DNA from 2 places in the Ruegeria sp. BC2 genome. Region 1 is predicted to be linked to the other one. Evidence: riboswitches for the same ligand, from Rfam matches in the RefSeq annotation. Region 1 holds a riboswitch; the other holds the start of a gene.
What was found. A riboswitch is a leader RNA that binds a small molecule or an ion and turns the genes downstream of it on or off. The one in region 1 is predicted to bind cobalamin.
Positions count from the first base shown of each region.

Region 2: linked by a shared signal. The riboswitch ahead of ACR0CU_RS15685 (DUF1636 family protein) and the one ahead of ACR0CU_RS08565 (DUF1636 family protein) in region 1 are both predicted to bind cobalamin.

Region 1 is NZ_JBQFUQ010000001.1:1,719,386-1,723,896, reverse strand. It holds gene cobN (cobaltochelatase subunit CobN) at 1-643, opposite strand, end outside; gene cobW (cobalamin biosynthesis protein CobW) at 650-1,705, opposite strand; gene ACR0CU_RS08565 (DUF1636 family protein) at 1,708-2,091, opposite strand; cobalamin riboswitch at 2,174-2,378, opposite strand; gene ACR0CU_RS08560 (LysR family transcriptional regulator) at 2,451-3,326, opposite strand; gene ACR0CU_RS08555 (NAD(P)-dependent oxidoreductase) at 3,435-4,391, shown strand.
Region 2 is NZ_JBQFUQ010000004.1:133,456-137,966, forward strand. It holds gene ACR0CU_RS15670 (hypothetical protein) at 1-34, opposite strand, end outside; gene ACR0CU_RS15675 (hypothetical protein) at 90-389, opposite strand; gene ACR0CU_RS15680 (hypothetical protein) at 753-1,052, opposite strand; cobalamin riboswitch at 1,697-1,904, shown strand; gene ACR0CU_RS15685 (DUF1636 family protein) at 2,008-2,406, shown strand; gene ACR0CU_RS15690 (ABC transporter ATP-binding protein) at 2,403-3,209, shown strand; gene ACR0CU_RS15695 (ABC transporter substrate-binding protein) at 3,206-4,159, shown strand; gene ACR0CU_RS15700 (FecCD family ABC transporter permease) at 4,160-4,511, shown strand, end outside.

The DNA.
Region 1 (4,511 bases):
CCGCGGTCAGGTAGGCGCGGTAGAACGTCACGATGATGCGCCGGCCTTCGCCCGCGAATGCGTCCTCGGGCGCAATCACGCCGCGATCCGGGCACCACGCGCCGCAGTCGGGCAGAGTCTTGGCCCCCATCACCGGCCCGGCATAGAGTCCCGCCGCCAGCGCCATCTGCGCCAGCGCCGCCTGCGCGGCCACCTCGCCGCCGGTGTCGCACAGATGCGCCAGCCGCCGCAGGGTCGAGACCGGCAGGGTGGAATAGTCGTCCAGCCGCGTATCCTCGCGCCCGTCGGCGGGCAGCACCGCCAGCGCGATGCCCTTGGCCTGCGCCAGCGCCAGCACCTGCTGCAACCCGTAGGACCAATAGGGCACTCCGCCGATCAGCCGGATCAGGATGCCCTTGGCGCCCTCCAGCGTCTGCTCAACATAGGTATCGACCGACAATGGGTGCTTCAGCGCCGTCAGGTTGGCCAGCCGCAACGAGGGCATCCGCCCCTCGGGCCCGCCGCCGCGATGCCAGCCGGCCGCGAAAGCCCCCAGGTCGCTGTCCGAAAAGGACAGCACCACCAGATCCGCCGGGCTCTGGCCCAGATCGGTCGGGGTCTCGGTTTCTTCGAGCCCGTGGCTTTCGCGGAAGACGACGTGCATCGGTGCTTACTCGGCGGCCTCGGTGACGCCCGTCAGGATGCCGCGGATAGCGTCGGCGTCGATGTCGTCATGCTCGGCGATGACCACAAGGCGCGAGCGGCGCTCTTCCTCGGGTTTCCACGGGCGGTCATACTGGTGCCGCACCCGCGCGCCGACCGCCTGGACCAGCAGGCGCATCGGCTTGCCCTGAACGGCGGCATAGCCCTTGACCCGCAGGATGTTCAGCTCGTTCGCCAGACGCTCGATATTGGCGACCAGCTGCGCCGGGTCGGTCTGTTCTGGCAGCTCGACCACAATGCTTTCGAAATCGTCATGTTCGTGGTCGTCATGGCCATCGTGATGCGAGGGGCGGGCGTCCATGTCGTCTTCGGCTGCGGCCTCCAGCCCCAGCACCACGCGCACGTCCACCGCACCCTCGGCCACTTCGACCACGGGCAGGGGGCGGGGCGCCTCGGCGGCGATGATCTCGCGCGCCTTGGCCACGCCTTCGGGGCCGGCCAGGTCAGGCTTGGTCAGCAGGATGATGTCGGCGCACGAGATCTGATCCTCGAACACCTCGGACAGGGGCGTTTCGTGGTCGATCGAGTCATCGGCCATGCGCTGGGCATCCACCGCCACGACATTCGGGGCGAAGCGGCCTGCGGCCACGGCCTCGGCATCGGCCAGAGCGATCACGCCGTCCACGGTGATCTTGGAGCGGATGTCGGGCCAGTCGAACGCCTTGAGCAGCGGTTTCGGCAGGGCCAGACCGCTGGTTTCGATCAGGATGTGATCGGGGCGCGGGTCGAGCGCCATCAGCGCCTCGATCGTGGGGATGAAGTCATCGGCCACGGTGCAGCAGATGCAGCCATTGGCCAATTCCATGATGTTTTCCGCCGGGCAGTCGGGGATCGCGCAGCTTTTCAGGATTTCGCCATCGACGCCCACGTCGCCGAATTCGTTGACCACCACGGCCAGCCGCTTGCCCTGCGGGTTTTGCATCAGATGGCGGATCAGCGTGGTCTTGCCCGAGCCGAGAAAGCCGGTGATGACGGTGACGGGAAGTTTTTCGAGGGTGCTCATGCTCAGGCTCCAATCGGGGGAATGCGGGCGGCGCAGTTCTTGCGGAAATGTTCAGGGCGGTCGCGCCATTTCACAAGGCCATCATCGGCGGCCAGATATTTGGTGGCGCCTTCGACGATGATCTCGACATGGTCGGATTCGTTCAGGTTCTCATAGACGAAGGTCCAGCGCGACGGCCCGCCGCGCAGAACGATCGAGCAGCCCTGATCGCAGTTCGACAGGCATTCGACCGGCTTCAGGGTGATGCCCGCGGGCAGGTCGGCGGCTGCCAGTGCCTTGTGCAGCAGCGTGCCGGGGCGCTGGGCGTCATCCTCGATGGGCAGCCCGCGTCGGCAAGTGGTGCAGACCAGCAGCTCGACTGGTGTGGTCTCGGTCACGTCTCTCATCCCCCCTCACTCGGTTGTCGGGGGACGGGGTATGCGCGGGCCACGTTGCGGACATGGGCCCGACACCGGAACACCCCGTCCGGTTTGTCTTCGGGCGTTGGCAGGTCTCCCGGCTTGCGGATGTCAGAGCGGCGCTCTGTCGGATGTCCCGCCTTCCCGGCCAGCGGCCAGTGGCATTTGGGCACCCTCTCCGGTCACGGTCGCGGGGGCGGCTGCGTTTGACGGAAAACCGCTGACGCATTCCCTTTTCATCTGCTTGCACAGACACCAACGCAAGCGACATGCGGCACGGGCAGGGGGGTTGTCAAGCGCGCGGGGCCAAGTGCCTCGCGTCGGATCGAAAAAGCGACTTGCCGGGATCAATCCGCGGCATCGCCGTCCAGCCGGTCGCGCAGCCAGGCCAGGAACAACTGGGCAGGGATGGACGGAGGCGCCGCGCTGACGCTGCGGATCAGATAATGCGACTGGGCAAAGGGAATCGCCGGCCCCGCAACCCGGATCGGCGCGCCCTGGGCGATGGCGTTGCGCGCGAACCGCTCCAGAACGGTGGCATAGCCAGCGCCGGCCATCACCAGTTGCAGCGCCGTGACGGTCGTATCCGCCGAATTACGCGCGGGGCGGTCGGGCAGGTCGGTGCCCGTGGCCTCGAAGTACCGCGCCCAGTTGTCCTCATACCCCAGAATGTGAATCAACGGGCCGTTTTGCAGGTCTGGCGCCGGGTCCTGCGCCCGGCAGACGGGCACCAGCCGTTCCGAGCACAGCTGTTCGGCCGCAACTCCGGGCCAGTCGCCATAGCCCAGCCGGATTTCCACGTCCACATCCGCAGGCGCGGCCGAGTCGTTCCAGATATGTGACACCAGCCGCACCGGGATCTCGGGGTGCTGGGCGCTGAACGCGGGCAGCTCGGCCGCGATCCAGTAGGTCATCGTCGATATCGCCGCCCGGATGGTCAGCGCCTGCCGCGAGGCGGGGCCGAACAAGCTGTTGGTGGACAGCGCAATATCCGACAGCGCCCGGCGCACGGTCAGCGCATAGGACTGGCCCAGCTCGGTCAGCGACAGGTGTCGGGCGTTGCGGGCAAAAAGCGGCTGCCCAAGGTCCGCCTCGAGCGAGCGGATATGCAGCGACACCGCCGTCTGGGTCAGGCCCAGTTCCTGCGCGGCGGTGGTGAAATTCAGATGGCGGGCGGCGGCTTCGAAGCTGCGCAGCCAGGCCGGATTGGGCAGGCGGTCCATTCAGCACCAAAATATTTTGCATTTAGATTGACTTATTATTCGTTTCTTTTGTCGATGGGCAACGGAAATACTCGTGCCAACGAAATTGCGCCTGCGGGAGGGCAGAACATGAAGGTCGGTTTCATCGGTTTGGGCAATGTGGGGGGCAAGCTGTCGGGGTCGCTGCTGCGCGACGGTATCGACCTGACGGTACACGACCTGAACCCCGATCTTGTGGCGGAGTTCGCCGCCAAGGGAGCAAAAGCCGGTGAAAGCCCGGCCCAGATGATGCGCGATTGCGATGCGGTCATCACCTGCCTGCCGTCGCCCGCTGCCTCGGACGCAGTGATGCAGCAGATGCTGCCCGAGGTTACCCACGGTAAGATCTGGATGGAGATGTCCACCACCGACGAGGCCGAGGTCAAACGCCTGGGGGCCATGGTGATCGAACGCGGCGGGGCGGCGGTGGACTGCCCGGTTTCGGGCGGGTGCCACCGGGCGGCCACGGGCAATATCTCGATCTTCGCGGGCTGCGACCGGGCCACGTTCGAGCGTATCCTGCCGTTCCTTACGACCATGGGCCGGCGCATTCTGCATACCGGCGATCTGGGCACGGCCTCGGTTCTGAAGGTGCTGACCAACTATCTGGCCACTGCCAACCTGATCACCTGCGCCGAGGCGCTGGTGACCGCCAAGGCCGCCGGGATGGACCTGAACACCACCTACGAGGCGATCAAGATTTCGTCCGGCACGTCCTTCGTGCATGAGACCGAAAGCCAGGTGATCCTGAACGGCTCGCGCGATATTTCCTTCACCATGGACCTGGTGAAAAAGGATATCGGCCTGTTCCAGGAGGTCGCCGACCGCGCCGGCGTGCCGTTGGAGATGAACCCGTTGATGATTAAGATCTTCGACGACGCCATCGCCCGCTATGGCGCGCGCGAGCTGTCGCCCAACGTCATTCGACGGCTCGAGGATGCAACCGGGCTGAGCATTACCGCGCCCGGTTTTCCGGCCGAGATGCAGGACGATGAACCGGAAGAGCCGGGGTATGAGGTGATTCCTCAAGGCCGAAGCACGGTTTGAGCCGACGGTCAGCGCAAGGCACGCCCTTTCCGGGGGGGGGCTCGCATGTACCGACCGCGTCGCTGGTGACCCAGCGCGGACTAAATCCTTGCTCGGAAATTACTGGTTAGCTCGGCTGCG
Region 2 (4,511 bases), on a different contig from region 1:
CGGGTGTTAAAAGATTCCAAAAACTGCGTTTCATAAGCAGGTCCTCTGTCGGTCTATCGTAAATGTTGTGTTTCCGGTGAGCAGAAACCTCACTTCGCTTCCCGCAACTTTGCCAGAAATTCATCGCATGCCTGTGCGCTGCCGACGATCTCGTCCGTCGTTTCAATTCCTTGCAATGATGCCATCTCGGAGTTCACGCGATTGAGGATCTGATCTGCTTGCTCGGCGGTGATCAGGTTCTCGGCCTGAGCTCCCTTCAATGTGGTGCACACACCGGCGGACAAGCCTGTCGCAACGCCGACACCCATCGCGGCCCCGCCGCCCAAGGTCATCGCTCCAACCACACCGAGGATGAGCCCGATCACAAGCCCCAAGATCACTTTTCCCATGTTTTCCTCCTATTTTGCGGGAAAGAGTTCCGCCTTCATTCCTGGCGCAAACCACGTGCCCATCTGCATATCAAAACCAGTGCCAACAGGTTGAGCACCGGTGCAATCGCCGCGAGCCACGGTTTGGCCGACTCTGAGAAAAGGTCCAACGCAAGGACCCAAGGCAGACCCAGCGGCAAAAGGAATACGCCGGACAATGGGTCTCGTTCCTGTCCAAACCAGCCAAAAGTGCCCGTCACAAACGCAAACAACGCCAACAGGTAAAGGGTCGCGAACGCGATGATGGTTATTCTGCAGACCAAGCCGGACCTCAGCGTATCAAGCCAGTGCTGCGCAGCCGATTTCGGCTACGCATCAAACCGGTCACAACGCGCCTTCGTCGCCGAGGAACTCGATACCAGCTGTCGCGCCATCACTGTAGGCAATACAATTCCACGGAGCCCGATCCTCTCCAACCCCAACGGTAACTTGTGTTCCAGCCTCGCTGAACGCGGATGAGAGCACGACCACTTGCGAATTGTTTGTTGTTTTGGCCACGTCTCGCAGACACGCCTGTTGAGCGGGTGTCAGTTCGGCAGGTGCGCTTGACGTGCTGGTGTCGTCACAGGCCGCTAGCAGTACGAAACACGTCGCGCCTGAAATCATCATGACTTTGTTAATCACTTTCTTCTCCTTTTGGGTTTGTTGATACTTGTGGAATAGGTGGTCCTTTTTGCGTGCTCACGTCTATGCGGTCCCCGGTTTTGCCGCCAAAGACATGGCTGGCAGACAGATATTCTGCCGATCCCCGGGACCGAAAACAAAGCGTGCTGACGCAATGACGTCATGGGCAAAAACCGGTGCGAAGTTTCGAGGAAGGGTTCGTACGTTAAGACCGGGCACCGCGTCCTCCCAACGCTGATCTTTTTGAAATGCCTTCCGACCGCCAGCACTCACTCCAGCAGTCGGAAGGGCCCGACGAAACGGGCGACAGCGACAACAACGGAGGTAAAGCTAAAGTTGTGTCGAATTCGTATGTTTGAATCAATCACAGGATAAATCAATGATTTTTCCGCGCGTAAATTTTGTACGCTTGCCAACGATAGGCTTCTGCATTCAAAGAGAAAAGGCGAGGCCGCTCACGGAGGCTTGGCAGTCAGCCCGCTTGCACCGCCGTGTTTCGGGACCTTCCGGGCCATCTTAAGCCAGTTGGTCAGAACGACGTAATTCACCGCCCGGTCTGTCGCTCAGGTGGTGCCGAAGGGTCGCCGGGACACCTCCATTGTGCAGCCGCCCAGAACGTCGTTGACAGTGCAATCGGTTTCATGGATGAGATTGGCGCTGATGGTTCCCGATCGTTTCGGCGGTCGGGTAAAAGGGAATACGGTGCGGCGCCGTTCTGACGCCAACTCCGTGACTGCCCCCGCAACTGTAGGCGGTGTGCGACCCCCGGATGCCACTGGGCCGATAGGTCTGGGAAGGCGGGGCAAGCCATACACCGCGAGTCAGGAGACCTGCCATCATCAAACGCAACTCAACCCGGGCGGGGTGTCCCGGAAGGAGGCCAAGATGGCATTTTCGGCTTACGCCGCTGACATGACTGGTTCCCTTTCCGCCCCGCGATTTCGCGGAGGGCGAAATGAACCGACAATCAACACATCACATCACGGTTTGCCTATCTTGCCGACCCAAGAGCGCAGCCGTACGCCCCGGGCCTGACCTGATCGGACGATTGCGCGCCGCGCTGGCCGAAGACGACGGTTTGGCAGGTTTTGACGTTTCCGGTGCGGCCTGCATGGCCGGGTGCACCCGACCCTGTACCGTCGCCTATCACGCGCCGGGCAAGGCATCTTACCTGTTTGGCGGCCTGACGTCTGAAGAGACCGGGGCATTGGTGGAATTCGCCCGGCTGTACCAGCAGTTGCGCGATGGATGGTGCAGCTCGGTCGACCGCCCGGCCGGGCTTCGCCACGCGACGCTGGCCCGCATTCCAGCCGCGATGGCTGCGTCTTCGGAAAATGCGGATTGCGCCTCATGAGCGCGCCTTTGCTGTCGGTGGATACCGTCACCTGGGCGCCGCGAAAACGAGCGCCGTTGGTGCTGCACGAGACCAGTTTTGCGCTGATGCGCGGGCAGGTCATGGGGGTTGTGGGGCCCAACGGTGCCGGCAAGACAACCCTTCTGCGGATGATCTACGGCTATCACCGTCCGTCCTCGGGCGACATTCTGGTGGACGGCGGGTCCGTCAAAAGAATGGCCCCCAGGGCGCTGGCGCGTCAGGTTGCCGCCGTGCTGCAGGAGCAGCCCTCGGATTTCGCGCTGACCGTGCGCGACATCGTGGCGTTGGGGCGGGTGCCGCACCGGTTGGGCCTGTCCACGCCCGGCAGTCGTGACCACCAGATCATCGAATCCGCGCTGCACCGAATGGATCTGCAAGGGTTTGCCGACCGTGGGCTGGCCACTCTGTCCGGCGGCGAGCGTCAGCGTGTGATGGTCGCGCGCGCCCTTGCCCAGGAACCCCGGATTCTTGTGCTGGACGAGCCTACCAACCACCTGGACATCCGCAACCAGCTAGAGGTGTTGCGGCTGATCCGGGACCTCGACCTGACGATCGTCACCTCGCTGCACGATCTGAACCTGGCCGCCGATGTCTGCGACCGTGTTCTGATTCTGAAGAACGGTCGACCCTGCGGCTTTGGCCCAACCCAGACAGTGCTGAGTGACAGGCTGGTCTCTGACACGTTCGATGTCACCGCCCGGCAAGAGCAACTCAGCCTCAGTCACAAACCTCACCTGACCTATCAACTCCCCAATCCCCAACCAGAAGGAAGCTTGGAATGAAACCGACCACCCTAGTCCTGGGCTTGGCTTTGGCCGCCAATACCGCGATCGCGGAAACCACCGTGCAAAGTTGCAATCGAACCGTCACCTTTGACGAACCGCCCAAGGCGGCGATCTCGAACGACGTGAACCTGACGGAAATGATGCTGGTGCTGGGCCTGGCCGACCGAATGGTGGGATATACCGGCATTTCCGGCTGGAAGACGTTGGACGAGGACATGCGCGCCGGAGTGCAGCAACTGCCCGAGCTGTCGGCCAAGTATCCCAGCAAAGAGGTGCTGGTCGGCGCAGATGCCGATTTCTATTTCGCGGGCTGGAACTACGGGATGAAAGTGGGTGGCGAGGTGACGCCAGAGACGCTCGAACCTTTCGGGATCAAAACCTACGAACTGACTGAAAGCTGCATCCATATCGGCGACAAGCCCAAAGCCAGCATGAGCGACATGTACAACGATCTTCTGAACCTCGGTCGTATCTTCGGTGTCGAAGACAGGGCGCAAAAGCTGGTCCAGGGATATAAGGCCGAACTTGCTGAGATCACATTCAGCCTGAATCCTTCGGACGAACCGCTGCGTGTCTTTGTCTATGACAGCGGCGAGGATACGCCGTTCACTGCCGGCCGCTATGCCATGCCGACCGCTCTGATCGAGGCCGCAGGCGGCGTCAACATCATGGATGATTTCGAGAAAAGCTGGGCGACCGTCACCTGGGAGGAAGTCGTCGATCGCAACCCCGAAGTCATTGTGATCGTCAATTATGGCGACGTCGCCGCCGAGCAGAAGCGGGACTTCATGGTCAATAATCCTGCATTTGCAGATCTGGACGCGGTCAAGAACGATCGTTTCGTGGTCCTGGAATATGTCGAGGCCACGCCCGGACCGCGCAACATCAAGGCGGTTCGGAAGCTCGCCCATGGCTTTTGGGGCCCGGCTGCCTCGGTCGGCAACTAAATGCGCGTAGTGCGGGCGCGCCGGGTACTACCGCTCTGGGCGGCGATGCTGGTGGGGCTGGTCGTGTTGGTCGTGTCCTTGTCCTTTGCGATTTCGGTGGGGGCCATTTCGGTGCCCACCAAGACCGTCTGGGGAGTTTTGCTGCACGAAGCCGGCCTATCCTCGGACGAGCCGACATGGTCAAAGGGCCGCGCCGCGATTATCTGGGAAATCCGTTTTCCGCGCGCCCTGCTTGCCGTCATGGTCGGGGCCGGATTGGCGATTGTCGGGGCCACCCTCCAGGCGGTCACAAGAAACCCGCTGGCCGATCCGCACCTGCTGGGCATTTCGGCCGGCGGCGCGTTTGGAGCCA